DNA from 3 places in the Microbispora sp. H10885 genome. Region 3 is predicted to be linked to each of the others. Evidence: riboswitches for the same ligand, from Rfam matches in the RefSeq annotation. Region 3 holds a riboswitch; each other region holds the start of a gene.

Region 1 (9,703 bases), on a different contig from region 3:
TCGCACAGCGCGAAAGCAAAGGATGCGAAAGCAAAGGATCCGGATGCCCCTTGACGGGAGGCGATCGCGGAGGCGAGAAGCAAGGCAAGCCGAGACCAGTGCCCTCGGAGGACACCGAGATGAGTTGGACCTGGTCCGGAAACCCCGAGGAGTATTCCGTATGCGAGGCCGTCTGCTTGGTGCACTCATTGTCGCCCTGCTGGTCACCTGCGCCTGTGGCGGTTCGGAGGCATCGAGCGCTCCGCGTCCGTCGGCACCGTTTCCCAATCATGGGGAGCTGATCGTGAAAGCCGCCGCTGTGATGACGAACCCGGGACGACGGCTGGATCTGTCCAACTGGTACAGGGAGCCGCAGGGGAGTGGCTACCGGATAGGGCCGACGGGTGAGTTATGGTCGGGCTTCCGGGGACCGGCACGTATCTCCCCCAGCTCTTACGCCGTCACCTTGGACGCGGCAGGGAAAGTGGTCCAGGTGCCTGAGCCGTCGCCGGATCCGATTTCCCGTGCGCTCCTCGGGCTGGGAACGGGAGCCGGCTTCGGCACGGGGGCGAAGGGGGACGGCAGCGCCTGGGTGCTGAAAAGACTCCCGCCGGGCCTGACCGTGGAAGCGATAATCGAGTTCAAGAAGCCGGTGACGGAGAAGACCCTGGGCGTGGAGAACGGCCCTCCGGAGCGTGTGCTCCTGTCGAGGTCCCGCAAAGCTGGCTCGTCGCTCTACTGGGATGGCGACGAGGGGTGCGCGCCAGGCTCTCGTTGCGTGGAGTGGTCGTCCGTGGACCAGTTCAGAAGTTGGGTCGCGCGGCTCGCCGGCGCCGACGAATTGAATCTGCGGAAATTCGGACTGGAACTAGGAGAGCTGAGAAAGGCGGCCTCGGACGGACTGATCTATGGAGTCGTCACCGAATCGTCGCCGAGGCGGGTGCGCGAGATGAGCCGCGACGAGAACGTGCTGGGAGTCTGGATCACTGACATATGGCCCTGCCCCAGGAAGGAGCCCTGCCCCTGAGCGTCCGGGTGGCCGGCAACACCGGGAGTTCCGTCCCAGACCGGCCAGACCGGCCCGGACCGGCCACCGGCATGGACACACCGAAGGCTCTGCGTACGTGCTCCTCCAAGAGGTTCTCGGTCTGATCCTGCCCGAAAACGGGCAAGAAACTTGTTAGTCGGCATCCGCGCTGCGTTAGGGTCCTGCTCTGTGTCCACGGCACGGCATCCCTTCGAGGATCTGATCGGCCATCTCACCCGGACCACCTCGCTGGGTCCGGGTGAGGCGGCCCGCGTGGTGGCCGACGTCCTGGCGTACTTCGGCGAGCCCGCGGAAGAGTACGTGCGGCGCCGCCACGGCGAACTCAAGTCGAGGGGGCTGACCAACGACCAGATCTTCCCCAGGATCTCCGCCGAGCTCGCGGGAAGGCGTGTCGCGGCACCGGAGCTGACCCTGCGCCAGCTCCGGAGGATCGTTTACGGATAGGAGCGGTTATGTGCGGAATCGTCGCTTACGTCGGGCCGAAGGATGCGGCGCCCATCCTGCTCGAAGGTCTCCAGCGGCTGGAGTACCGGGGCTACGACTCGGCGGGCCTCGCCGTCGTGAACTCCAGGAGTCTCAAGACGCGCAAGGTCAAGGGCCGGGTCGCCGACCTGGCGGCGGCGGTGCCCGCGAAGTTCAAGGGCACGATCGGGATCGGGCACACCCGGTGGGCCACGCACGGCGCGCCCAGTGACGTGAACGCGCACCCGCACCTCGACCAGGAGCAGCGGATCGCCGTCGTGCACAACGGCATCATCGAGAACGCCGACGAGCTGCGCCGCCGCCTGGAGGGCGAGGGCGTGAAGTTCGAGAGCGAGACCGACAGCGAGGTGCTCTCCCACCTCGTCGGGCGGATGGTCAAGGAGACCGACTCGCTGCGGGAGGCCGTGCTGCGGGCGCTGAAGAGCGTCGTCGGGACGTACGGCATCGCCGTCGTCGACGCGCAGCGCCCCGGCGAGATCGTGGTCGCCCGCAACGGCAGCCCGATCGTCCTCGGCCTCGGCGAGAAGGAGATGTTCGCCGCCTCCGACGTCGCCGCGCTCATCCGCTACACCCGGCAGGTCGTCCACCTGGAGGACGGCGAGCTCGCGGTCATCAAGGCCGACGGGTTCAACACGTTCACGAGCGACGCCCGGGAGACCGCCAAGGAGCCGTTCACGGTCGACTGGGACGCCGGCCACTACGACAACGGCGGCTACGAGCACTACCTGCTCAAGGAGATCTCCGAGCAGCCCGACACGGTCGCCCGCACCCTGCGCGGCCGCATCGACGACCGGTTCCACATCGCCCACCTCGGCGGCCTCAACATGGACGCCCGCGAGACCCGGTCCTTCCGCCGCGTGAAGATCATCGGCTGCGGGTCCGCGTACTACTCCGGGCAGATCGGCGCGCAGCTCATCGAGGAGCTGGCCCGCATCCCCGCCGACGCCGAGCCGGCCTCGGAGTTCCGCTACCGCAGCCCGGTCGTCGAGCCCGACACGCTGTACGTCGCCATCAGCCAGTCGGGCGAGACGTACGACACGCTCGCCGCGGTGCAGGAGCTCAAGCGCAAGGGCGGCCGGGTGCTCGGCATCGTCAACACGGTCGGCAGCGCCATCGCCCGGGAGACCGACGGCGGCATCTACCTGCACGCCGGGCCCGAGGTCTCGGTGGCCTCCACCAAGGCGTTCACCTCCACCGCCGTGGCGTTCGCGCTGCTCGCCCTGCACCTCGGCCGCGTACGCGACCTGTCGCCGGCCGACGGCCGCAGGATCTGCGACGGCCTGCGGCGGCTGCCCGAGCAGATCAAGGAGATCCTCACCCTGGAGGACCGGATCAGGGAGCTGGCCAAGAAGTACGCCGACGCGCCGGGCATGATGTTCGTCGGCCGGGTCCGCGGCTACCCCGTGGCCCGCGAGGGCGCCCAGAAGCTCAAGGAGATCTCCTACGTCCACGCGGAGGCCTACCCGGCGAGCGAGCTCAAGCACGGCCCGCTGGCGCTGATCAGCCCCGAGCTGCCGACCGTCGCGGTCGTGCCGGACGACGAACTGCTGGACAAGAACCTCACCACGCTCGGCGAGATCCGGGCGAGGCACGGCCGCATCCTCATGGTCGGCCACCGCACCTCCGAGGCGGCCGACGACTGCATCGTGGTGCCGAGGAACGAGGTGGAGCTGGACCCCATCCTGCTCACGATCCCGCTCCAGCTGTTCGCCTACCACGCGGCCGTCGCCCTCGGCCGCGACGTCGACCGCCCCCGCAACCTCGCCAAGAGCGTGACGGTCGAGTAGCTCCGCCACGTCCCGTCCGGCTCGCGTCGCGGACGCGAGCCGGACGGTGCGCATCTGTCACCGCGCCCTCCGATCGGCACCGACGACATGAGCGCCGCGCCCGCCCACCCGCCGATCGCCACATCCGTAACGTCCGTTATGTCCTGAGATGGGGTGGTTGCTCATAGTCTGTCCGCATAAGGGGCTCTTCGGGGGGAGGGTGCCGGCATGCGACGCCGTACGGTTCTCGCACTGGGGGTCCTGGCCCTGGCGGGCGGATGCGGCACCCCGGCGCCTCCGTACCGCGGGGAGATCTCCCTCCTCGTCCCCGGCCCGCCGGAGTGCTGGGGGGACGGCGTCGCCCGGAGCCTGAAGTCCCTCATCGAGGCCCGCCGCTGGGCCGGCAGAGTGCTGGTCACGCGGGACGCCGGGGGCGGCGGCGCGTCGGCCGTCGGACGCTTCGCCGTCGGACGGCCGGACCGGCTGATGGTCGCCGACCCCCTCCTGCTGGCCGACTGCGCGCTCGGGCGCGCGCCCGATGAGGCGGGGCCGTTCGCCGCCCGGACCGTGCCGCTGGCCAGGCTGGCGGGGGAGTGGCAGGTGCTGGTGACCTCCCCCGATTCGGGTTACCGCACGTTCGAGCAGGTCGCGGCGGCCCTGCTGCGCACCCCCGAGCGGGTGAAGGTGGCGGGCGGGCCCGACCGCGGGCCCGGCCACCTGCTGCTCGGCCTGACCGCCCGGGGCCTCGGGGCCGATCCGCGGCTGGCGGCGTACGAGGCCTTCGACAGCCCCGCACGGGCCGTCGCGGCGGTGGCCGAGGGGACGACCGCGCTCGCCTTCGGCGGGCGCGGCGACGTCGCCGCCCACGTCAGGGCCGGACGGCTGCGCCCGCTCGCCGTCTCCGCTCCCGAGCGCCTGCCCGGCCTGGACGCGCCCACGCTGACCGAGTCGGGGGTGCGGGTGGCGTACGCGAACTGGACCGGCCTGCTCGCCCCCCTCGGGGTGGCGGCCCGCGAGCGCGACGCGCTGACCGGCCTGTGCCGGGCCGTCGCGGACTCGCCCGCCTGGCTCCGCCTGTGCGAGCGCAACGGCTGGACGCCGATGTGGCTCGCCGGCGAGGAGTTCCGGCAGTGGCTCACGGGCGAGGCGCGTCGTACGGCCCTGCTTCTCGATGATCTCGGAATCCGGTGACCAACACAACTTGTAGGGTCGCTTGCGAGATCGCCCACTAGATGTAGGATCCATCGCGTCGCTGGTTCACCTCGGTGAGGCAAGAGGGAACCCGGTGGGAATCCGGGGCTGCCCCGCAGCGGTGAGCGGGAACGACCGCCGTCACAGAGCACTGGTGCGTGAGCGCACCGGGAAGCGACGGCCAGTAGGTCCGGCGGGCGTGTGTCCCGCCGGTCGCCCGCGAGCCCGAAGACCTGCCCGCGACCGCGCGCGGAGTCACCGCGCGTGCCCGCGCCGTGCCCCGAGGGAGGGCCCGCCGCCCGCAGGCCGTGCCGTCGCACGCGTGCGCCGCGGCGTCCCCTCCCCTCCGGCCGGCCGGGTCAGGAGACGAGGAGGAGAGGGCGACCGATGACGATCACCGACCCGGTCTCCGCGCCCGCGCGCCCCGCCACGGGGCCGCGCGGCGCGGAGGAGACCGCGGACGTCTGGCGGGCCATCGAGGAGGCGGCGGCGGGGGTCGTCGCGGACCCGGACAACTCCCGGCGGGCGGCGCGGCTGCTCGCCCGGGTGATCGAGGAGGAGACGGCGGGCCAGGGGGTGCGCGCCTTCTCCGAGTCGGTCGCGGCCGCCCACACGGCCGGGCTGCTGGGCGACGCGGTCGCCGCGTTCGTGGCCGACGAGGCCGAAGCGCTGGACGCGCTGATCGACCCGGCGGCCGACGACCGGTTCGAGTACTTCGGGCTGCGTACGGTCTACGACCGCTACCTGCTGCGGCATCCGGTCACGCGGCGGGTGCTCGAACGCCCGCAGCACTTCCTGCTGCGCGTGGCCTGCGGCCTGTCGGCGAGCGTCGGCGAGGCGGCCGAGCTGTACCGGCTGATGTCCGCGCTCGCCTATCTGCCCAGCTCGCCGACGCTGTTCAACTCCGGGGCGCGCCGCCCGCAGCTGTCGTCGTGCTTCCTGCTCGACTCGCCGCGCGACGAACTGGAGAGCATCTACGAGCGGTACGGCCAGGTGGCGCGGCTGTCGAAGTACTCCGGCGGGATCGGCGTCGCCTGGACCCGGGTGCGCTCGCGCGGTTCGCTGATCCGGGGCACCAACGGCCTGTCCAACGGCATCGTCCCCTGGCTGCGCACGCTCGACGCGTCGGTGGCGGCGGTGAACCAGGGAGGCAGGCGCAAGGGAGCCGCCTGCGTCTACCTGGAGACCTGGCACGCCGACATCGAGGAGTTCCTGGAGCTTCGCGACAACACGGGCGAGGAGTCGCGCCGCACCCACAACCTCAACCTGGCCAACTGGGTGCCCGACGAGTTCATGCGCCGGGTCGAGGCGGACGGCGTGTGGTCGCTGTTCGACCCCAAGGAGACCCCCGAGCTGACCGACCTGTGGGGCGAGGCGTTCGACGCCCGGTATCGCGAACTGGAGGCCTCCGGGCGGTACGTCCGGCAGGTGCCCGCCCGCACCCTCTACGCCCGGATGATGCGCACCCTCGCCCAGACCGGCAACGGCTGGATGACCTTCAAGGACGCCGCCAACCGCGCCTCCAACCAGACCGCGCTGCCGCGCAACGTCATCCACCTGTCCAACCTGTGCACCGAGATCCTGGAGGTCACCAGCGACGGGGAGACCGCCGTGTGCAACCTCGGCTCGGTCAACCTCGCCGCCCACCTGACCCCCGAGGGAGACGCCGTCGACTTCGGCCGGCTGCGCGCCACGGTCCGCACCGCCGTACGGTTCCTCGACCGCACGATCGACCTCGGCTTCTACCCGACCCCCGAGGCGGAGGCGGCCAACCAGCGGTGGCGGCCGGTGGGCCTCGGCGTCATGGGCCTCGCCGACGTCTTCTTCGCGCTGCGCCTGCCGTTCGACTCGCCGGAGGCGCTGGCGCTGTCCACCCGGATCGCCGAGGAGATCGCGCTCGCGGCGTACGGCACCTCGGCCGGCCTGGCCGCCGAACGCGGGCGCCACCCGGCGTACGAGGAGACGCGGGCGGCGGGCGGCGTCCTGCACCCCGACCACTACCCGTGCGCCCCGGCGCATCCGGAGGAGTGGGCGGCGCTGCGCGCGAGGATCGCGGAGACCGGGCTGCGCAACTCCCTGCTGGTCGCGATCGCGCCGACGGCCACGATCGCCTCGATCGCGGGCTGCTACGAGTGCGTCGAGCCGCAGGTGTCCAACGTCTTCAAGCGCGAGACGCTGTCGGGGGAGTTCCTCCAGGTCAACCGGTATCTCGTCCGCGACCTCCAGGCCCTCGGGCTGTGGACGCGGGCGATCCGCGACGCGATCAAGCTCCACGACGGCTCGATCCAGGACATCCCCGCGATCCCCGGCGAGCTCAAGGCGCTCTACCGCACCGCCTGGGAGCTGCCGCAGAAGGCGCTCGTCGACCTCGCGGCCGCGCGGCAGCCGTACGTCGACCAGTCGCAGTCGCTCAACCTCTTCATGGCCGCGCCCACGATCGGCAAGCTCTCGTCGATGTACGCCTACGCCTGGCGGTCGGGCCTGAAGACCACCTACTACCTGCGCTCGCGCCCGGCGACCAGGATCGCCCAGACGACCGTGCCGGCCGTCACCCCCGCCGTGCCCGATGAAGGGGCGGTCGCCTGCTCCCTTGAGAACCCCGAGATCTGCGAGGCGTGCCAATGAGAACGATGCTGCTCGACCCGGGCATGGACCTGACCCTCCGCCCGATGCGCTACCCCGGGTTCTACGAGAGGTACCGCGCGGCGATCCGGAACACCTGGACCGTCGAGGAGGTCGACCTCGCCTCCGACCTCGCCGACCTGGCGACGCTGGAGCCGGGGGAGCGGCACCTGATCAACCGGCTGGTGGCGTTCTTCGCGACCGGCGACTCCATCGTGGCCAACAACCTCGTGCTGAACCTCTACCAGCACGTCAACGCGCCCGAGGCCCGGCTCTACCTGAGCCGCCAGCTGTTCGAGGAGGCCGTGCACGTCCAGTTCTACCTGACCCTGCTGGACACCTACCTGCCCGACCACGACGAGCGGGTGAAGGCGTTCGCCGCCGTGGAGCACATCCCCTCGATCCGCGACAAGGCCGAGTTCTGCTTCCGCTGGATCGACTCGATCAGCGAGCTGTCGCGGCTGGAGACGCGGGAGGACCGGCGGGCCTTCCTGCTCAACCTCGTCTGCTTCGCCGCCTGCATCGAGGGGCTGTTCTTCTACGGCGCCTTCGCCTACGTCTACTGGTTCCGCTCCCGGGGGCTGCTGGGCGGCCTCGCCACCGGCACCAACTGGGTGTTCCGCGACGAGTCCATGCACATGGAGTTCGCCTTCGAGGTGGTGGACACCGTACGCCGGGAGGAGCCGGACCTGTTCGACGACGAGCTGGCCGGCCGGGTCGTGCGGATGATGGAGGAGGCGGTCGCCGCCGAGCTGGCCTTCGCCCGCGACCTGTGCGGCGACGGCACCGGCGGGATGACCGCGGACAACATGCGCCGCTACCTGGAGTACGTCGCCGACCGCCGGCTCGCCCGGCTCGGCCTGCCCGCGCGGTACGGCACGGCCAACCCCTTCCCGTTCATGGAGTTCCAGGACGTGCAGGAGCTGGCGAACTTCTTCGAACGGCGGGTCTCGGCCTACCAGGTGGCCGTCGAGGGAGAGGTGGCCTTCGACGAAGCCTTCTGATCCCGTTTAAGGGGGTTCCAATCCCGGGCAAAGGAAACCCCATGACGACGAACGGGGGCGCCGTCACAGCGGCAGCGTGGAACTGGGCGACATTGGCGATCGCGGTGGGGACGGCGATCGTGGCGGTGGAGCTGGCCCGGCGGGTGCTCAGGTCGCGGCTGATCGGCGACCGATGGGCGCTCGCCGGGCCGTTCGCGCGCCGCTGCACCTGGCCGGGCTTCGCCTCGGCCGTGGTGGGCACCGTCAAGGCCGTCTACGACCCGGACATGCCGGGATCGGGCTCCCACGGCTTCCAGCGGGTGCTGTCGCTGCTCCTGATCGCCTGCGTGACCTGGCTGCTGATCCAGGCGGCGTACGCGGTGACCGACGTGGTGCTCGACCGGCTCACGCGGATCGAGGGCGAGCGCAACCGCCGGGCCCGGCGCATCCGCACCCAGATCGCGCTGGTGCGCCGGGTGTCGGCGGCGGTCGTCGTGGTGATCGCGCTGGGCGCGATGCTGTTCACCTTCCCGCAGGTGCGGGCCCTGGGCGCGGGGCTGCTGGCCTCCGCCGGGATCGCCGGCGTGGTGGGCGGCATCGCGGCCCAGTCCACGCTCGGCAACCTGCTGGCCGGGCTGCAGCTCGCCTTCAGCGACGCCCTGCGGCTCGACGACGTGGTCGTGGTGGAGGACGAGTGGGGCCGTATCGAGGAGCTGACCCTCACCTACGTGGCGCTGCGCCTCTGGGACGAGCGGAGGCTCATTCTGCCGGTGTCCCACTTCACCAGCCATCCCTTCCAGAACTGGACGCGGCACGAGAGCCGCATCCTCGGCAGCGTGTACCTCCTGGTGGACTGGTCGGTGCCGGTGGAGGAGGTGCGGGCCGAGCTGTACCGGGCGCTGCGCGACAACCCGCTGTGGGACCAGAAGGACTGGACGCTCCAGGTCACCGACATCACCGCGAACGGGCTGGTCGAACTGCGCGCGCTGATGAGCGCGGCCGACTCGGCCAGCGCCTGGGACCTGCGGTGCGACATCCGCGAGCACCTCGTGACGTTCATCCGCGAGAAGCACCCGGAGAGCCTGCCGCGCCTGCGCGTCGAGACCCCCGTGCGCTGAGTGCCCGGCACGACCTCGGCCGGCGAGCGTCCGGGCCGGGGTCAGGGGGCGTGGGAGCCGCGCAGGACGCGGGTGCCGCCGGCGATCAGCGCGGTGGCGAGGATCCATCCCGCCGCGATCAGCCCGTACGCCAGCCACTGGGTCCAGCCGACCGGCTCCCAGGCGCCGCGCTGCTCGAACAGGCTCACCGGGACCAGCAGGTCGAGGGTGTAGACGAAGGCGCTGAAGTGCCGTGACTCGTCCAGCCCGATCTGGTGCGGTTGCCAGCGCGCGAACACGGCCGTGCCGGCCGCGAGGAGCAGCACGGCCCACACACCGGCCAGCCAGGGCCGGTATCCGTACCCGACCAGCCCGTCGAGCAGCCGGCCCCACAGCCGCCCGGGGAACCGCAGTGTCCGGCGCCGCGCCCGCTGCCGGGCCAGCAGCACCCGGCGGGCGTCGGACTCGTGCCCGATCCTGCGGTAGTAGGCGGCCAGCTGCTCGTACGGCTGCGGCCGGTAGCCTCCCGGGTCG
Region 2 (9,703 bases), on a different contig from region 3:
GACCGGCTCGTCGCCGTGCTCGTGGCCCAGCACCGAGTACGTCCCGGTGTCGAGGCGGAGGTACCTGCCGTGGGCGGGCGGCAGGCCGAGCCAACGGGCCGCGAGCACGCGCAGGATGTGCGCGTGCGCGACGACCAGCACGTCGCCGTCCGTGGAGCGGATCCGGGCCAGGACCTTGTCCGCCCGCTCCCCGACGCGCTCCACGGTCTCGCCCGGGTGGCCCTCGTCACCCGGGACGACGCCGTCCCGCCAGACGTACCAGCCTGGGTGCGACTCCCGGATGGCGGCGGTGGTCACGCCCTCGTAGCCGCCGTAGTCCCACTCCCACAGGTCCGGGTCGACCTCGTACGACCCGGCGCCGGCCAGTTCGGCCGTACGCCTGGCCCGGCGGGCGGGGCTGACGAGGACCTGGGCGAACGACCGGCCCGCCACCAGGCGGGACAGGGCGCGCGCCTGCTCCTCGCCGTGCGGGGTGAGCGGGACGTCGGTGCGGCCCGTGTGCCGCCCGGCCTTGCTCCACTCGGTCTCGCCGTGTCTCAGCAGGATGACGTTCATGGGCTCCCACTCTTGCCGATGCGGCTCAGGCCGAGCGCACCGCCCCCGCCGGAAGGTGGGGCCGCCGGGTCCGAGGCCGCCGCGGCCGATGCACGTGCATACGACCTTCTCGCCTGCGACGGCTCACGCGTGAACCTTTCACGCGTGGTGCCGGACGTGTCCCCCGGTGTCACAGGCGATGAGCGCGTCCGCGCTGGCGGCGGGAAACGGACAGACATAGCCGAGCGGATCCAAACAAGTCAAGGATGGTGGGGCGACGTCCGCGCTCTGCCAGGATTGCGCCGTGTCTGCCGGCCGGTCGCCCCTGCGCGCCTTACGCGCCGCGGTGTTCGCGGTGGCGTGCGTGCTGGTCTCGGCCGCGCTGCACGTACTGGCCGGAGGCGCTCCCGTGCGTGCGGGCGCTCTCGTCGCCGCGCTGGCGCTGACCTGGCTGGGCGCGTTCCTGCTCGCGGGCCGCCGGCGTGGCATGGACGTCCTGCTGGGCGCGTGCTTCGCCGCGCAGTACGGCCTGCACCACCTGTTCACCCTCGGCGCCGCGCACGAGTCGCCGCCCAGGTGGACGGGGGAGCACGGCACCGGGCTGGGCATGCTGCTGATCCACGCCGCGACGGCGGTCCTGTCCGCCTGGGCCCTCGAACGCGGCGAGTCGGCGCTGGACGTGATCGTGCACCTGGCCGTCACGCCCGTGCGCCGGCTGTGGGCGATGGCCGTCGTCCTCGCGGGCCCGCCGGCCGGCGTCGCCCCGCTCCCCGCGGGCGTCCTGGGGCGGTTCTCCCTTCCGCTCCCGCGCCGGGCCGACTTCGCCGTGGTCGTCGCCCGGCGTGGTCCGCCTCCCGTCTTCTCCGTTCTCTGATCCGGGCTCGCCCCCTCCGGGGGCGGCGGCTGTCGCCATGCCGCACGCCCGTTCCCAGCCGCCTGGACCGCGCCCCGCGCGGCCGCGGCTCGTGTCCGGCACGCACGCCCCGCCGCGCGTGGCCCGGGTGACGCCTCGCCGCGCCGCCGCCCACCCGCGGTGACGCCTCGCGGGCTCGGAACGCTCTCGCAGGGCCTGGAGCCGCCGGCCGGAGCTCCGCTCCGGCCCGCTCCGCCGTGCGACGCGTCCACCCGGGTTCCCGCTCGTGAAGGGCGGCGCCCGCCGGGCACTTCCCCCCTGCCCTGGTGAGGCGTGCCCGCGGGCGCGCGCTCACGGCCGAACGGAGAGACCCCCCCATGACCTCGACCGCCGACGTCCATCCCGTCGTCGATCCCCCACGCCCTCCTCGCGGCAGAAGCGCGACCTGGGCGGCGCTGCGCCCGCTCGTGGTCCGCCTGCACTTCTACGCCGGGATCCTCATCGCCCCCTTCCTGCTCGTCGCGGCCGCCACGGGCCTGCTGTACGCCGCCTCCTTCCAGATCGAGAACGTCGTCTACCGGCACGAGCTGACCGCGCCCGTCAGCCAGGTCACCGTCCCCCTCGGCGAGCAGGTCGCCGCGGCCCGCCGGGCGCTGCCCGAGGGGAAGGTCGCCGCGGTGCGTCCCGCGGCCGAGCCCGGCCTGACCACCCGGGTGCTGCTGGACGTGCCGGGCCTGCCGGAGAGCACCCGGATGGCGGTCTTCGTCGATCCCGGGACCGGTCAGGTGCGCGGCACCCTGGAGAGCTACGGCGGCTCCGGGGCGCTGCCCGTGCGCGCCTGGATCTCCGACCTGCATCGCCGCCTGCACCTCGGTGAGCCCGGCCGGATCTACAGCGAGCTGGCCGCCGGCTGGCTGTGGGTGGTCGCCCTCGGCGGGCTCGCGCTGTGGCTGACCCGGCGGCGCCGCGACGGCCGCCGCCTGCGCGGCCTGTTCACCCCGGACCGCGCCGCGACCGGGTCGCGCCGCACGCTGTCCTGGCACGGCTCGGTGGGCCTGTGGGCGCTGCTGGGCCTGCTGTTCCTGTCCGTCACCGGCCTGACCTGGTCGAAGTACGCCGGGGACAACATCGCCGGGCTGCGTACGGCGTTCGGCTGGGAGACTCCCACGATCGACACCGATCTGGGCGCGCACGCCGGGCACTCGGGGCACTCGGGGCACGCAGCGAGCGGCGGGCAGGCCGGCGGCACCCCGGATGTGGGAATCGACCAGATCACGCGGGCGGCGGCGAGCTGGCGGCTGTCCGGCCCGCTGGAGGTCGTCCTGCCGGGCGAGCCCGGGGACGCGTACGTGGTCAAGGAGATCCGCAAGACCGTCCCCACGCGCCTGGACCAGCTGGCGTTCGACCCGGCGACCGGGCGGTTCGTGGGCGAGCTGCGGTTCGCGGACTATCCGCTGGCCGCGAAGCTCACCGAGTGGGGCATCGACGCGCACATGGGGCTGCTCTTCGGCCTGGCCAACCAGATCGTCCTGGCCGCGATCGCCGCCGGGCTCATCACGCTGATCGTGCTGGGCTACCGCATGTGGTGGCGCCGCCGCCCGACCCGCGGCTTCGGCCGGCCCCACCCCCGGGGTGGCGTGCGGGGCCTGCACTGGGGGCTGTTGGTGCCGCTGGCCCTGCTCACCGCCGTGGCCGGCTACTACCTGCCCCTGATGGGCATCTCCCTGGCCGTGTTCCTGGTGATCGACGTCCTGCTCGGGCTCCGCGCCAGGCGGGCGGGCTGACGCCCGACGCCGTCGTGCGGCGTCTCATCGGGCCGGTTCACCCGAGCGGTGGACCGGCCCCGCGAGGCGTGCCCTCCGGCTGACCAGGCACAGGCCCCCGACCAGGGCGATCGACGCGATCACCGGCGCCGGCCCCGGGGCGAAGCCGGTGACCGTGAGGGTGAGCAGCGCGCCGCCGACGAGCGGCGCGGCGACCGCCATGTGCCGGCCGGTGGCGGCTCCCGCCGGCTCCTCCCACCGGCCGAACAGGGCGGTGAGCCCGAGCAGGACCGGCGCGAGGGCGGCCAGCCACAGTGGGGCGCCGCTCCACCAGGCCGCCGAGCCGGGGAGAGGAGCACTCGGCCCGAACCCGATGGTCGCGAGCCCGGCGACGGCGACGAGCGCCGTCATGTGCCACAGGTAGACGGTCATCATGCGGGGCGCGAGCGCGGTGAGCGCCGCCTCGGCGCGGGGCCGGCGCGCCAGGGCGTTCAGGGCGGGGCGCAGCAGCATCGCCAGGCCGAGCTGGCCGGCGAAGAGCGCGAGCAGGCACGCGCTCGGCGGGGCCATGTTCGAGATCGCGCCGGGCATCCCGATCATGCTGGCCGGGTACGGCCCGGCCGCCACGAGTGCCGCCACCATCGCGAACCCGGCCACCGCGAGCGCCGCCGCGCGGCGTCCCCGCAGCCACTCCAGGCCGCCGTCGGCGTACCGGAACCCGACCTGGTGGACGGCCAGCCACACGAACGCGACGTTGAGATAGCCGGCGGCCTCCAGCCCCGAGAAGCGGACCACGTCCGTCAGCACCGCGCCGCCCGCCAGCACGGGCAGCGCGACCCCGGCCCGTACGCGGAGCAGGCAGGGGGTGGCCACCACCGCGAGCAGGTAGACGGCGAGGAACCAGAGCAACTGGCCGACGGTCCGCGCGGCCACCTCGACCGGCTGCGGGGGCACGCCGAGCGCCGTCAGGAGGTGGGGGAGCGGCAGCCAGACGGCCGCGAGCGGCGCCACCGGCCAGGCCAGGCGGCGCACCCGCCGCGCCGTCCACTCCCGCGCCGTCCACTCCCGCGCCGTCCACTCCCGCGCCGTCCACTCCCGCGCCGTCCACTCCCAGGCCGTCCGCTTCTCCGCGCTCGGCCGCCGCGTCGACCGCTCCCGGGCCGCCCGGCCCGTCTCGCCCGTGTCCGGCAGGCCGGCGCGGCGCGCCGCGGACCGGAAGCTGATCGCGTTGGCCGCGCCCCCGGCGAAGAAGACCAGCGGCATCACCTGGGAGATCCAGGTGACGAACGGAGCCGCCGCCAGGGCGTTGCCCGTGGTCAGCCGTCCTCCGGCGTACGACAGGACCGGCATCGCCCAGTGCTGGACGACCACGAGGACCATCCCGAAGACGCGCAGGATGTCGATGAAGCGGTCCCGGGGCCCGGGGGCGGCCGGGGCCCGCGCGGGGGCGGGGGGAAGCATGGTCAGGGACACGGGGGAGCCGCCTTCGGTGTGTCGATCGTCGGTTGCCGGACGCCGGTCGTCCGTCACGGGCCCGGCCGGAGCGGGGACCGGCCGCGACCGCGCGCTCCGGCGCCGGCTCGCGGACTGAGGAGGAGCGGGGGAGACAGTCCGTCAGGAGCTTCTGCCGGGAACCGCCCGGCCGTTCCAGGGTCCCGCCCGGCCGCCGTCCGGCGCAGCGACGGAGCCACTACTCCCGATCATGGGCGAGCCCCCACCATCGGGGTGGGGCCTGCCCTACCACCCCGGCGTACGGGCAGGCGGGCGGACCTCGGCGGCCGGGGGAGGATGACGGCGCCGCGAGGCGGGTTGGTACCGTTGCGTCCGACGCGCGCAGCGCAGCGAAGTCCGGTGCGAACCCGGCGCTGTCCCGCAACTGTGGTTCCCCGCCCCCGGGGACGAGCCAGGTCGCCTGCGTTGTGCGCCGACGCCGTCAACCCTCGTGGAAAAGGGTGATCCGTCCAATCCCGCGGGTCTCTCGATTTCCCGGCTTTCCCCCCTTGGAGGACCCTCGTGAGGCCCCTGCGTACGGCCGTCGCGGGTGTGGTGCTGGGCATGCTCGGACTGGCCGGCTGCGGCCAGAGCGACGGCTCCGCCACTTCCGCGTCCCCCGCCGCCTCGAACCCCGCCGCTTCCAGCTCCGCCGCCTCGGGCGGCGCCTTCCCCGTCACGATCCAGGCGGGCAACGGCGCGGTGACCATCGCCAAGCGGCCCGAGCACATCGTGTCGCTGTCCCCGACGGCCACCGAGATCCTGTTCGCGATCGGCGCGGGCGCCCAGGTGGGCGCGGTGGACGACCAGTCGAACTACCCGCCCGAGGCGCCGAAGACGTCGCTGTCGGGCTTCAAGCCCAACGTCGAGGCGATCGCCGCCGCCAAGCCCGATCTCGTCGTGCTCGCCAACGACCTGGAGGGCGTGGTCGCCGGGCTGGGGAAGGTCGGCGTCCCGGTGCTGCTGGAGCCCGCCGCGACCAAGCTGGAGGACACCTACGACCAGATCCGGGACCTCGGCGCGGCCACCGGCAACGTGGACAAGGCCGAGGAGGTGGCCGGCGGCGTCAAGCAGAAGATCGACGCGCTCGTCGCGGCGGCGCCCAAGGGCAAGGGCCTGACCTACTACCACGAACTGGACACCACGCCGTACGCGGCCACGTCGAGCACGTTCATCGGGCAGGTCTACAGCCTGTTCGGGCTGAAGAACATCGCCGACGAGGCCCCCGACGCGGCGGGCGGCTACCCCAAGCTGTCGGCGGAGTTCGTGGCCAAGGCCGACCCCGACCTGATCTTCCTCGGCGACACCAAGTGCTGTGGTCAGAACGCCGCCGCGCTGGCCAAGCGGCCGGGCTGGTCCGGCCTGGCCGCCCTGAAGCGGGACCGCGTGGTGGAGCTCGACGACGACGTCGCCTCCCGCTGGGGACCGCGCGTCGCCGACCTCGCCCAGGTCGTCAGCGACGCCGTCCAGAAGGCGGCGGGCTGAGCCGGTGGTGACGCGCAGGCCCCCGGTGACGCGCACGCCCCCGGGATCGCGGTGAGAGCGGTGCCGCGGCGGGTCCGGGTGACGGGGTGACGGCGGCGGGCCGGTCACGCCGGGCGCTGCTCGTCGTGTCCGTCGTGCTGCTGGTCAGCCTGATCGCCGGTCTGGCGGCGGGCGCGGCGGTCATCTCGCCCCGCGCCATCGCGCTGGCCCTGCTCGACCGGCTGCCGCTGGTGTCCCTGCACAGCGGCCTGCAGCCGAACGAGGAGGGCATCGTCTTCCAGCTCCGGGTGCCCAGGGTGCTGCTGGCCGCCGTCGTGGGCGGCCTGCTCGCCCTCGCGGGGGCGGGCTACCAGGGTGTCTTCCGCAACCCGCTGGCCGACCCGTACCTGCTCGGCGCGGCGGCCGGGGCCGGGCTCACGGTGACGCTCGTCGTGGTCTTCCTGGGCGGCGACGCGGGGGTGGCGGCCGTGCCGGTCGCCGCCTTCGCGGGGGCCGTCGGCGGGGTCGTCCTCGCGTACGCGCTGGGACACACGGCGGGCCGGGGAGGCGGCACCGCGACGCTCGTGCTCGCCGGGGTCTCGGTCACCTCGTTCCTCACCGCCATCCAGACCTTCGTGCAGCAGCTCAAGGTCGACGAGCTGCAGCGCATCTACTCCTGGATCCTCGGCGACGTCGGCGGCGGGTGGGAGCAGCTCCGCATGATCGCGCCGTACGCGGTGGTGTCGACGGTGGTCGTCCTGCTGCACGGGCGGCTGCTCGACGTGCTGTCGGTGGGCGACGAGGAGGCGGTCAGCCTCGGCCTGCACGCGACGCGCGTGCGGTTCACCGTGCTGCTGGCCGCGTCGCTCGCCACCGCGGCCGCGGTGGCCGTCAGCGGATTGATCGCCTTCGTCGGGATCGTGGTGCCGCACGTCGTCCGGCGGCTCGCCGGGTGGTCCTACCGCGTCGTGCTGCCGCTGTCGTTCCTCGGCGGGGCGGCGTTCCTCGTGCTGGCCGACACCATCGCGCGTACGGTGCTCGCCCCGGCGGAACTGCCCATCGGGGTGGTCACCGCGTTCGTCGGGGCGCCCTTCTTCGTCGCCGTCCTGCGGATGACCCGGCGGGTGGAGACGTGAGCGGCGACGCCGCCGGCCCCGGCGTCCCGGCGGTGGAGGCGCGCGGGCTGGGCGTCACGCTGGGCGGGCGGCCGGTGCTCGCGGACGTCACCCTGTCGGCCGCGCCGGGGGAGTGGCTGGCGGTCATCGGCCCCAACGGCGCGGGCAAGTCGACGCTCCTGCGGGCCGTCGCCGGGCTGGTGGCGCGTCAGGGTGAGGTGCTCGTGAACGGCGCGGCCGTGGACGGCCTGCGCCCGCGCCGGCGGGCCCGGCTGGTGGCCTACGCCCCGCAGAGCCCGGCGCTGCCGCCCGACATGACCGTGTACGACTACGCGTCGCTCGGCCGCACCCCGTACATCTCCTATCTGGGCAGCGAGAGCGCCCGGGACCGCGAGGTGACGCGGTCGGTGCTGGAGCGGCTCGACCTGGACGGCTTCGCGACCCGGCCGCTCGGGCACCTGTCGGGCGGCGAGCGGCAGCGGGTCGTGCTCGCCCGCGCGCTGGTGCAGCAGGCGCCGGTGCTGCTGCTGGACGAGCCGACCACCGCCCTCGACCTGGGGCACCAGCAGCAGGTGCTCGAACTCGTCGACCGGCTGCGCCTGGCCGACCGGCTGACCGTCGTGACGACGTTGCACGACCTCAGCCTCGCCGGGCAGTACGCCGACAGTCTGGTGCTGCTCGCCGCGGGCCGCGCGGTCGCGGCGGGCCCGCCCGGGCGGGTGCTGGCCGAGCCGCTGCTGACCGAGCACTTCGGCGCCCGCGTCCGGGTGGAGCCCGGCGCCGACGGGCGGCCGCTCGTCCACCTGGTGCGCCCGCCGCTGCCTGCACCGATCTCCGCCGGGGACGAGAGGTGACCGGCCTGCCGCGGCCGTCGCTGACCCACCGCGCCGAGGACGGCGCGCGTCTCGGCACGCTGCTGTGGCGGTTCGGGCCGGGCTGGCGGATGATCTCCTCGGCGATGCTGGGCGGTGGGATCGGCCCCCGGGAGTGGGTGCTGAACGCGCAGGTCGCGAGCGGCTACGCGCGCATGGACCCGGTGGAGCACATGGCCTCGCTCGGCCCTGCGGGCCCCGGCGTCGGCATGATGACGGCGGCACCGGTCGAGCGGTTCCGCGTGGCGGCCGACGGCGGAGCGGAGGCCGCCGCCACGGTCGGCCTGGGCGTGCCCACCTGGGCGGCGTCACCCGAGGGCGTGCCCGACCCCGGCCTGCCGGCCGTGCCACAGCCCGGGCGGAGGCCCCCAGGACATGCCCCGGAGCGCGGGCGGGAGGCGACCCGGGAGACCCCCGGCCCGGGGGACGCGGCGGCGTGCCTGCCACGCCCGGGGACGGTCAACATCCTGGTGGCGGCGCCCGTGGCCTTTTCCGACGCGGCCCTGGTCAACGCCGTCATGACGGTTACCGAGGCCAAGACCCAGGCGCTGCTGGAGGCGGGTTTCCCCTGCACCGGCACCGCGTCGGACGCGGTCTGCGTGGCCGTACGGCGGGAGGGCCCGGCGGAGCCGTTCGGCGGCCCGCGCTCCGTCTGGGGCGCGCGGATCGCCCGGGCGGTCCACCGGGCCGTCCTCGACGGCGCCCGCGACTGGGCGGAACACGCCGCTGTGTGAAGGCGGTCTGTGAGGGCGGTCTGTGAGGGCGGCCGCTACTTGAACGTGACGGTGTTCACCATGTGGTCGATCAGGCCGCGGTCGCATTTGCCGGTCGGGCAGAAGAACGTGATCAGCACCGCGGTGCCGGTGTCGCCCTGCCGCACGAGGTAGGCGTAGAAGTCGAGCCGGCCGCCCTGCTGGGGGTCGCTCAGCACGCCCTCGATCTGGAACGCCGGCTTGGCCCCGACCGTCGTGGGGGACGGGACGCCGGTGTAGGCGACCGTGCCGGGGAAGGCCGTCTGCAGGCTCTCCTGGAGCTCCATCGGCGAGTCGGAGAGGCTCAGGGTATTGCTGACCTGGGCGAACACCCCTCTGGCGCGATCCGGCTGACCCGTGATGATCGGGTTCACCCTCGACCAGTCGGTGTTGCCCGGCACCGCGAACAGCGCGTCGAACTCGTCGCGGGCGGGGGAGGCGATCATCCACTGGTCGGCGTTGGTCCTGGCCTCGCCCCAGGTCGAGGGGTAGGCCATGGTGAACGGCGCGGCGGTGCTGCCCGGGTAGGTGTTCCACGTCGCGGCGGTGTCCCCGCCCCTGGTGAGCAGCAGCGTGGCGGCGACGGCGATGGCCGTCAGGACCGCCAGGCCGCCGATCAGCGGTCCGAGAGGGAGTTTGCGCCGGGCCGGCGGCCGCCCCGTCCCCGCCGCGACCGTGGCCTGCGTGTGGGACGACCCCGGGGGATACGACCCGTGATGCGAGCCGTGAGGTGAGCCGTGATGCGAGGCCGCGGACTGCGCGCCGGGGGGACGCGAGCCCGGAGGATACGACCCCTGATGCGAACCGGGCTGAGATCCAGGGTGGGATCCAGATCCGGCCTGGCCGCCGGGGTACGAGC
Region 3 (9,703 bases):
TCGGGGCTGCCCGCCGACGTCGCCCGGGTCGCGGTCCGCATGATCCATGCGTGCGGCATGACCGACCTCGTCGGCGACCTCGGCTACTCCCCCGGCGTGGTCGAGAAGGCGCGCACCGCGCTGCTGGCGGGTGCGCCCGTGCTGTGCGACGCGCGGATGGTCGCCTCCGGCATCACCAGGAAGCGCCTGCCCGCCGGCAACGAGGTCGTCTGCACGCTCGGCGACCCCCGCGTGCCCGCCCTCGCGGAGCGGCTCGGCACCACCCGCAGCGCCGCCGCGCTCGACCTGTGGCTCGACCGACTCGACGGCGCGGTCGTGGCCGTCGGCAACGCCCCGACCGCGCTGTTCCGGCTGCTCGAACTGGTCGCCGGAGGCGCGGGACGGCCCGCCGCCGTGCTGGGCGTCCCGGTCGGCTTCATCGGCGCGGCCGAGTCCAAGCGCGCCCTCGCGGCGTCCGGCCTGGAGTTTCTGGTTGTCCACGGCCGCCGGGGCGGCAGTGCCATGACGGCGGCGGCGGTCAACGCCATCGCCTGCGAGCAGGAGTGACGAGACGTGACAGGAACGCTCTACGGCGTCGGCCTCGGCCCCGGCGACCCCGAACTGATGACCGTGAAGGCCGCCCGCCTGATCGGCGAGGCCGACGTGATCGCCTACCACGCGGCGCGGCACGGCCGCAGCATCGCCCGGTCGATCGCGGCCCACCACATGCGCGACGGGCAGATCGAGGAGCTCCTGCAGTATCCGCTGACGACGGAGACGACCGACCACCCCGGCGGCTACCAGGGCGCGCTCGACGACTTCTACGCCGGCTGCGCCGACCGCCTCGCCGCGCACCTGGACGCCGGGCGCGACGTCGTCGTGCTGTGCGAGGGAGACCCCCTCTTCTACGGGTCGTACATGCACATGCACAAGCGGCTCGCGCACCGCTACCCGGCCGAGGTCGTCCCCGGGGTCACCTCGATCGCGGGGGCGTCCGCCGTGCTGGGCCGCCCGCTGGTCGAACGCGACGAGACGCTGACGGTCCTGCCCGGGACGCTGCCCGCCGCCGTGCTGGCCGAGAAGCTGCGCGGCACGGACTCGGCGGCGGTGCTCAAGCTGGGCCGCACGTTCGAGAAGGTGCGCGACGCGCTGGCCGAGGCGGGCCGCCTCGACGAGGCCTGGTACGTCGAACGCGCCACCACCGACGCCCAGCGTGTGGCCCCGCTCAAGGACGTCGACCCGGGGCAGGTGCCGTACTTCTCGCTGGCGCTGATCCCCAGCCCGGCGCAGCTCACGTTCGTGCCGGAGCCCGCCGGACGCACCGGTGCAGGCGAGGTCGCGGTCGTCGGCCTCGGCCCCGCCGGGCGGCCCTGGCTGACCCCGGAGGCCCAGGAGGTCCTCGCCGAGGCCACGGACCTGGTCGGGTATGGCCCCTACGTCGACCGGGTCGCGCCCAACCCCCGCCAGACCCGGCACCGTACCGACAACCGCGTCGAGGCCGAGCGCGCCCGTCACGCGCTCGACCTGGCCCTCGCCGGGGCGCGGGTCGCGGTCGTGTCGTCGGGCGACCCGGGCGTGTTCGCGATGGCCAGCGCGGTGCTGGAGGCCGCCGCCGACCCGCGTTACGCGGACGTCCCGGTGCGGGTGGTGCCCGGTCTGACCGCCGCGCAGGCCGTGGCCGGCCGGGCGGGCGCGCCGCTCGGCCACGACTACTGCGTGCTGTCGCTGTCGGACCAGCTCAAGCCGTGGGAGGTGGTCGCCGGGCGGATCTCCGCCGCCGCCCGCGCCGACCTCGTCCTCGCGATCTACAACCCGGCGTCGAAGACCCGCACCTGGCAGGTCGCCGCGGCCCGCGACCTGCTGCTCGAACACCGCGATCCGGGCACGCCCGTGGTGGTGGGCCGCGACGTCGGCGGCGAGCGGGAGTCGGTCGTGATCACCACTCTGGGCGAGCTCGACCCGGCCGCGATCGACATGCGCTGCCTGCTGATCGTCGGCTCGTCCACCACCCGCGTCGTCGAGCGCGGGGACGGGGCGGTCGTCTTCACCCCGCGCCGCTATCCCGCGTGATCGCGTACCCAGGTGACGGCGTCGGCGACGTCCGTCACCCGGGTGACGCCGCCGGGCGTCGCGGGCCGGTCCACCATGACGACCGGCAGCCCCGCCTCGCGCGCCGCGACCAGCTTGGCGCGGGTCTGCTCCCCGCCGCTGTCCTTGGTGACCAGCACGTCGAGCCGGTGCTCGCCGATCAGGGCGCGCTCTCCCGCCACCGTGTACGGCCCCCGGGCGAGGATCACGTGGACGTTGGCGGGCACCGGCGGCTCCGGCGGGTCGACCGACCTCGCCAGGAACCACAGCCCGGTCAGCGGCGCGAACACCGGCAGGCTGCGGCGGCCCGTCGTCAGGAACACGCGGCTCCCGAGACCGGGCAGCGCGTCCGCCGCCGCCCGGAGCGACGGCACCCGCAGCCAGACGTCCTCCGGGCCCTCCGACCAGCCGGGACGCCGCAAGCCGAGCAGCGGCGTCCCGGTCGCCGCGCACGCGTGCGCCGCCGACTCGCTCATCCGCTGGGCGAAGGGATGCGTGGCGTCCACCACGACCCGCGGACCGTGCTCGGCGATCCACCGGGCGAGCCCGTCCGGGCCGCCGAAGCCGCCCGACCTGACCTCGCCCACCGGCAGCCGGGGATCGGCGACCCGGCCGGCCAGCGACGACACCACCCGCAGGCCCGGCAGCGGCGCCAGCTCGGCGGCCAGCGCTCGTGCCTCGGCCGTGCCGCCGAGGATCAGGACGAGCACGCGCGGTCCCGCGCGGCCGAGTAGAGGTGGCTGTCGGGGAACTCGTGCGCCGTCAGCGCCCGCCCCACCACGATCACGGCGGTCCGCCTGATCCCCGCCGCGACCACCCGATCGGCGATGTCGCCCAGGGTGCCCCTGATGATCTCCTCGTCGTCCCGGCTGGCCCGGGCGACCACCGCCACCGGGCAGTCCGCGCCGTACGCGGGCAGCAGGTCGGCCACGACGGCGGCGATCCGCTGCACGGCCAGGTGCAGCACCATCGTGGCGCGGCTCGCCGACAGCGTCGCGAGTTCCTCGCCGGGCGGCATCGGGGTGGCCCGCGCCGACGTCCTGGTCAGGATGATCGTCTGGCTCACCCCCGGAACCGTCAGTTCCCGCCCCAGGGCCGCGGCGGCGGCCGCGAAGGCGGGCACCCCCGGGATCACCTCGTACGGCACGCCGTGGGCGTCGAGCCTGCGCATCTGCTCGGCGACCGCGCTGAAGACCGACGGGTCGCCGGAGTGCAGCCGCGCCACGTCGAGCCCCGCCTCGTGCGCCGCCGTCATCTCGGCGACGATCTCGTCGAGGGTGAGGTTCGCGGTGTCCACGAGCCGCGCGTCCGGCGGGCAGTCGGCGAGCAGGTCGCGCGGCACGAGCGACCCGGCGTACAGGCAGACCGGGGCCGCCTGAAGGGCCCGCAGCCCACGCACCGTGATGAGGTCGGCCGCGCCGGGCCCCGCACCGATGAATCGAACCGTCACTGCTCGCGCTCCTTCCGCGCCGTCCAGATGGTCACCGGCATCAGGGGACGCCACCCGGTGAAGCCGCCCACCGGCGAGGCGCGCTGCACCGACAACCGCACGAGGTCCCCGCCGAGCCGGGCGTGCCACTGGGCGAGAACCGCCTCCGACTCCACGGTGACGGCGTTCGCCACCAGCCTGCCGCCCGGGGCGAGGGCGTCCCAGCAGGTCTCGACCACACCGGCCCCCGTCACGCCGCCGCCCACGAAGACGGCCGCCGGGGCGGGCAGCCCGCCGAGCGCGTCCGGGGCGGCTCCGGTGACGACCCGCAGGCGCGGCACGCCCAGCGCGTCCGCGTTGTGCCTGACGCGGTCCGCGCGGACGGGGTCGCGCTCGACGGCGACGGCCCGGCACGACGGATGCGCGCGCAGCCACTCGACGGCCACGCTCCCGGAACCCGCGCCCACGTCCCAGAGCAGCTCGCCCGGCAGGGGCGCCAGCTTGGCCAGGGTGACCGCCCGCACCTCCTGCTTGGTGAGCTGCCCGTCCGACTCGTACGCCTCGTCCGGCAGCCCGGGCACCCACCCCAGCGGCACCGCCGACGGGACGTCTGTGCAGGCCACCGCCACGACGTTCAGCGCGGGCGACGTCTCGCCGGCCGGCCAGCCCGCGGCCGTGCCGTCGCGGCGGGACTCGGTCGCCGCGCCGAGATCGCCGAACACGGTGACGCGGCTCGCGCCGTATCCCCGCTCGGTCAGCAGGGCGGCGACCAGCGCGGGCGTGTCCGCGCCCGCGCTGAGGACGAGGACGCGACGGCCCGGCGCGAGCGCCGCGGTCAGCGCGGCGAGCGGCCGTCCGACCAGGCTGACGGTCTCGACCTCCTCGGCGGCCCAGCCGAGCCGCGCGCAGGCCAGGGTGGCCGACGACACGTGCGGCAGCACCCGCAGCCGGTCCGGCCCGAGCAGCCGGGCGAGCGTCGCGCCGACGCCGAAGAACATGGGGTCGCCGCTGGCGAGCACCGCGACCGCGCGTCCCGCGTGCGCGTCGAGCAGCCCCGGCAGCCCCGCGACCAGCGGCGACGGGTACGGCGCCCGCTCGCAGGCCACCGACGCCGGCAGCAGGGCGAGCTGCCTGGCCGACCCGACCACGACGTCGGCGGCGACCAGTTCGGCGCGCGCCGCGTCGGTGAGACCGGCCCAGCCGTCCGCGCCGATCCCGACGACCGACACGGGCCTCATCGGGGGGGCTTCCTGAGCAGGTAGGTGTCCATGACCCAGCCGTGCGCCTCGCGCGCCTCCGCCCTGAGCCGCCGGATCTCGCCGGCGACCTCGCGCACCGGCCCGGCGACGAGGATCTCGTCCTCGGTCCCGACGTACGCGCCCCAGTAGACGTCGGCGTCGGCGGCCTCCGGCAGGTCCGCGAACGCGCAGCCCGCGTCGAGCATCACCACGATGTCGCCGGCGGCCTCGACGTCTGCGGGCAGGCGGCGGCCGGTCGTGATGTGCAGCGGCCTGGCGACCCTGGTCAGGCTGACGCGGTGCCGCGCGGCCAGCGCCGACACGCTGCTGATCCCCGGGATCACTTCATAGTCGAACGGCTCTCCGCCCCTGGCCAGGACGTCCTCGACGATCGCGATCGTGCTGTCGTACAGGGCGGGGTCGCCCCAGACGAGGAACGCGCCGACGCCGTCCTCCGGCACCTCCTCGGCGATGAGCCGGGCGTAGACATCGGCCCGGCGGGCCCGCCAGTCGGCCACCGCCTCCACGTACGCGCCGCTCGTACGGTCACGCTCCGGGTCGCGCGCCTCGACCGTCCGGTACGGCTCCCGCGCGTGGGCCGCGATCAGCTCGCGCCGCAGCCGCACCAGGCCGTCCTTCACGGCTCCCTTGTCGAGCAGGAAGAACACGTCGGTCTCCGCGATGGCCGCGGCGGCCTGGAAGGTCAGGTGGGCGGGGTCCCCGGCGCCGATGCCGATGATCAGGACTCGCTTCATAGGTCACGAGTATGGACCCCGGCTTGACGTACTTATGCGGACGGTGCACGCTCAAGGCGACAAAAGAAGACAGAGGCGACGGTGCGCAGGAACCTGGTGTGAATCCAGGACGGTCCCGCCACTGTGACCGGGGAGTGTCTCCCGCTCGTCACCACGGCCGCGACGGCTGGAAGGTTCGGGCGACACGATGACCCGGGAGTCAGGACACTGACCCGTTGTCCTCCATCACCGGGGCGAGCGACCCCGTGAGGAGAATCACATGGCTCAGCCGGCCGTCCCCGTCTCCCGGCCCTTGCCGGTCACCATCCCCGTGCGTGAGATCCTGCCCTGGGCGGTCTTCGCCGCCGTGGCCGGGCTCATCCTGCTCTACTTCGTCGGCGCGGAGCAGGGCGCCACCCACCTCATCAGCGGGCACACCGTGCACGAGTTCGTGCACGACGGCCGGCACCTCCTCGGCTTCCCCTGCCACTGAGGCCCGCCCGATGCCCACCATGCGCTCCCTGCTGGTGCGCGGCATGCTCGTCGGCCTCGCCGCCGCGCTGCTCGCGTACGTCGTCGCCTGGTTCGCCGGAGAACCCCAGGTCGCCGCCGCCATCTCCATCGAGGAGGCGAGGGCGGCGGCCGGCGGAGAGGCCGCCGAACCGGAACTCGTCAGCCGGACCGTCCAGGAGACCGCCGGCCTGCTGACCGCCCTGCTCGTCTACGGCGCCGCCCTCGGCGGCTTCTACTCCATCGCGTACGCCTTCGCCCACGGCCGCCTCGGCGCTCTCGGCGCCCGCGCCACGGCGCTCACCGTCGCCGCCGCCGGCTTCGTCGTCGTGTACGTGACCCCCATCCTGAAGTACCCGGCCAATCCCCCGGCCGTCGGCAACCCCGATTCGATCGGCCGCCGGACCACGCTGTACTTCGCGATGATCCTCGTCGCCCTCCTGGCGGCGGCGGTCGCCGCGTACGCGGGCCGTTCCCTGTCGTCCCGCCTGGGCACCTGGAACGCCGCTCTGTCGGGCATCGTCGTCTACGCCGTCCTCGTCGGTGTCGCGTACGCCGTGATGCCCCCGATCGACGAGGTTCCCGACGACTTCTCCGCCGACACGCTGTGGTGGTTCAGAGTGGCGTCGTTCGGCATCCAGTTCGTCCTGTGGGGAGCCATCGGCCTCCTGTTCGGCGGCCTGACCGAACGCTCCCTGCGCCAGGGAACCCCCCGGGAGGCCGGGCTCCGGCCCGCCGCGACGCGCTGAACCGGTCGGGACCACCCGCGGGCCGCCCGCGTGAAGCCGGCGTGTCACAGGTGGAGCGCGTCGGGGGCGTCGTCCTCGACGAGGAAGCCCCCGGACTGGTGGTGCCAGAGCCGGGCGTAGGACCCCTGGGCCTGGAGCAGCTCGCCGTGGGTGCCCTGCTCGACGACGCGTCCCCGGTCGAGCACGACCAGGCGGTCCATGCGGACGACGGTGCTGAGCCGGTGCGCCACCACGAGTGCCGTACGGTCCTGCATCAGGCGCCACAGGGCCTCCTGGATGAGGATCTCGCTCTCGGAGTCCAGGGCACTGGTCGCCTCGTCCAGCAGCAGGACGGGGGCGTCGCGCAGAATGGCGCGCGCGAGCGCGATGCGCTGCCGCTGGCCGCCGGAGAGCTTGACGCCGCGCTCGCCGATCAGGGTGTCGAAGCCGTGCGGCAGAGACTCGACGAACTCCGTGACGTGGGCCGCCCGCGCGGCCCGGAGGATCTCGGCGTCGGTCGCGCCCGGCCGGGCGAACGCGAGGTTCTCCCGTACGGACCGGTGGAACATGGCGGGTTCCTGCGGAACGTAGGCGATGAGGCCCCGCAGGTCGGCCTGCCGCAGCCGGGCGATGTCCTGACCGCCGATCAGGATCCTGCCTCCGTCCACGTCCATGAGACGCAGCAGCAACCGGGTGAGGGTGCTCTTGCCGCCACCGGACCGCCCGACCAGCCCGATCTTGGTGCCGCCGGGGATGTCCAGGTTCAGGCCGTCGAACAGCGGCGCGCCGCCGGCGTACCCGAATCTCACCCGCTCGAAGCGGACGCTCGCGTCGGCCGGGCGCAGGGGCTGCGGGTCGGCCGGGTCCACCACGGTCGGCGGCGTGAGGAGCAGCTCGGTGAACTGGGCGGCCTCGGTGAGCGTGCTCTCCATACGCCGGTACACCTGGTTGAACTCGAACATGATGTTGATCGCGTTCGTGTAGTAGGTGAACGTCACGACGATGGCCTCCACACCGAGGCCGCCGCGGAGCGCCGCGGCGAGGAGCAGGCCCGCGGCACTGGTGAGCACCGACAACGGGGCGACGACCATGTCCACCCTGAGGTTGTTGTAGTCCCAGGACCGGATGGACAGCCGGCGCTGCTCGGCGATCCTGGCCCTGTGCTCGACGGCCTCGCGTGTCTCGGCGGCGAACGCGCGGACCGTCTCCATGTTGGCCAGCACGTCGGCGACGTGACCCGACACCAGCACCTTGGCCGCCTCACGCGCGTCGACCAGGGCCTGCCGGTGGCGGATGAGCGGAGCGACGAGAACACCGGTGACGACGATGAGACCCACGAGGACGAGCACCAGCAGCGGGTCGTACCGCCACAGCACCACCGAGGCGAAGGCCAGGGGCACCACCTTCGCCATGATCGAGAACGTGAGGGTGTCCATGAACTCCTCGAACCTGGAGGAGAATCCGAGCACCCTCTTGGTCAGCGAACCGGCGAAGTTGTCGTGGAAGAACGCGACGTCCTTGGCCAGCAGCTCGTCCATGCCCAGCACGCCGAGCCGCTCGATGCCCCGGCCGTCGGCGCGGTTCAGGAAGTGCATCCCCGCCCGCCAGAACGCCTCACCCGTCAGAAGCAACGCGGCGAAGCCGAGCACGTAGGGCAGCAGCGCGTCGAAGGAGCCGTCCCGGCCGCCGGAGAGGTGCCCCACAAGGCCCGCCACCGCCAGCGGCGCCAGATAGAACAGGCAGATGTTCCCGATCGCCGGCAGCACCAGCGCGGGAGCCGCGATCGGCCACTGCCGCTTCAGCTCGCCGCAGTAGTACCGCAATGCCAGCAAAAGCGCCGATCTCCGCGCGGATTTATCATTTTCGGCCTCGTCCACCGTCCCGAGCACAGCCATCAGCCCTCCCGAATGCCGATATCGCCCTGGCCATGCTCCCGCAGCCCGTACGGGAGGAGCGAACGATTTTTCGCCGCCCGGCGAATAGGACCGAGGGGTAAACCTCACGCAGATGACCGAAATATTCATTAAGGGAGTTATCAGCTGCGACCTTTCCTTACGGCGGCCGGAGGCGTGCGCGGACGACACGAGATCAGCCTCGGCCGTCACATGGTCCTGAGCTCTGCTCAGCTGATCCCGGATCCGGCCACGCCCGGTGTGGCCCGACGTCTGCCCGGCATCGGGCCATGCCGGCCGGTTCCCGAGCACCCCGAACCGTACGCCGGAACAGCGGAGAGCCGCCCCCGGTGGTGCAAGGGGCGGCTCGGTCTTCCGGCTTCCGGATCCGCTGTGGCCGGTCTGCCTTTGCCTGACTTACCGGTATCCGGCCTTACCGGTATCCGGCGGCGACGATGTTCGCCTGCACCGCGTCCTCGGTGGCGTTCGTCGGGTATCCGGAGGTCATCACGCCCTCGTAGAAGGTGCCGGCGGCGCCGTGGCTGTTGTCACCCCCGATGCCGAGGATGATGGCCCCTTCCTTCTTCATCGGGTTGTAGCCCGAGACGTTGGGACGCTTGCCGTCGTAGAAGGTGCCCAGGCCGCCCGACTGCGCGTTGCCGCCGCGGATGGCCCAGTGGTTCGGCTCGCCCTTGATGATTGCGGTCAGGTAGCGGTGGCTGATGGTGGGGTCGCCCGCGTTGTACTTCTGGTTGACGCCGGAGAACAGGCCGTTCTCAAGGTCGGCCATGATCCACGGGCCGTTGCCGGCGCCGTAGCCCCAGACCTTGATGTTGCCGAAGTAGATGGCCTCCATGGTGCCGTTGCCGTTGTCACGGCTGTTGGTCTCGGCGTTGCCGTAGTCGAAGCAGCAGCCGCCGTTGTAGTGGGTGCCGTCGAAGATGGCGTACATGCCCTCCGGCTGGTCGCCCTTGGCCACGCCGTTGGTGTTGTTGTTGCGGTAACCCACACCGGGATCCACGTAGACGCCGTACGCCTTGCTGCCGTAGACCGTGGTCGGCGCCTTGGTCGCGGTGGCGAGGTTGTCGTACCCGCCGGGAGCCGG

The links. Region 3 has a riboswitch for cobalamin ahead of HHX37_RS27600 (CbtB domain-containing protein). Riboswitches for the same ligand answer to the same signal wherever they lie in the genome.
Region 1: another riboswitch for cobalamin. It lies ahead of HHX37_RS06245 (ribonucleoside-diphosphate reductase subunit alpha); the one in region 3 lies ahead of HHX37_RS27600 (CbtB domain-containing protein).
Region 2: another riboswitch for cobalamin. It lies ahead of HHX37_RS21035 (ABC transporter substrate-binding protein); the one in region 3 lies ahead of HHX37_RS27600 (CbtB domain-containing protein).

What each region holds. Positions count from the first base shown of each region.
Region 1 is NZ_JABBWY010000002.1:264,605-274,307, reverse strand. Features, by position in the region: gene HHX37_RS06265 (hypothetical protein) at 284-1,006, shown strand; gene HHX37_RS06260 (hypothetical protein) at 1,196-1,471, shown strand; gene glmS (glutamine--fructose-6-phosphate transaminase (isomerizing)) at 1,480-3,297, shown strand; gene HHX37_RS06250 (Bug family tripartite tricarboxylate transporter substrate binding protein) at 3,505-4,467, shown strand; cobalamin riboswitch at 4,513-4,723, shown strand; gene HHX37_RS06245 (ribonucleoside-diphosphate reductase subunit alpha) at 4,855-7,092, shown strand; gene HHX37_RS06240 (ribonucleotide-diphosphate reductase subunit beta) at 7,089-8,093, shown strand; gene HHX37_RS06235 (mechanosensitive ion channel family protein) at 8,135-9,190, shown strand; gene HHX37_RS06230 (hypothetical protein) at 9,232-9,703, opposite strand, start outside.
Region 2 is NZ_JABBWY010000007.1:445,987-455,689, forward strand. Features, by position in the region: gene HHX37_RS21015 (histidine phosphatase family protein) at 1-555, opposite strand, end outside; gene HHX37_RS21020 (hypothetical protein) at 839-1,408, shown strand; gene HHX37_RS21025 (PepSY-associated TM helix domain-containing protein) at 1,765-3,171, shown strand; gene HHX37_RS21030 (acyltransferase family protein) at 3,196-4,623, opposite strand; cobalamin riboswitch at 4,961-5,085, shown strand; gene HHX37_RS21035 (ABC transporter substrate-binding protein) at 5,164-6,126, shown strand; gene HHX37_RS21040 (FecCD family ABC transporter permease) at 6,213-7,241, shown strand; gene HHX37_RS21045 (ABC transporter ATP-binding protein) at 7,238-8,074, shown strand; gene HHX37_RS21050 (adenosylcobinamide amidohydrolase) at 8,071-8,826, shown strand; gene HHX37_RS36895 (serine/threonine-protein kinase) at 8,862-9,703, opposite strand, start outside.
Region 3 is NZ_JABBWY010000011.1:96,273-105,975, reverse strand. Features, by position in the region: gene HHX37_RS27630 (precorrin-8X methylmutase) at 1-546, shown strand, start outside; gene HHX37_RS27625 (precorrin-2 C(20)-methyltransferase) at 553-2,049, shown strand; gene HHX37_RS27620 (cobalt-precorrin-6A reductase) at 2,037-2,777, opposite strand; gene cobM (precorrin-4 C(11)-methyltransferase) at 2,765-3,517, opposite strand; gene cbiE (precorrin-6y C5,15-methyltransferase (decarboxylating) subunit CbiE) at 3,514-4,734, opposite strand; gene cobF (precorrin-6A synthase (deacetylating)) at 4,731-5,489, opposite strand; cobalamin riboswitch at 5,514-5,720, shown strand; gene HHX37_RS27600 (CbtB domain-containing protein) at 5,749-5,961, shown strand; gene HHX37_RS27595 (CbtA family protein) at 5,972-6,727, shown strand; gene HHX37_RS27590 (ABC transporter ATP-binding protein) at 6,772-8,538, opposite strand; gene HHX37_RS27585 (arabinofuranosidase catalytic domain-containing protein) at 9,032-9,703, opposite strand, start outside.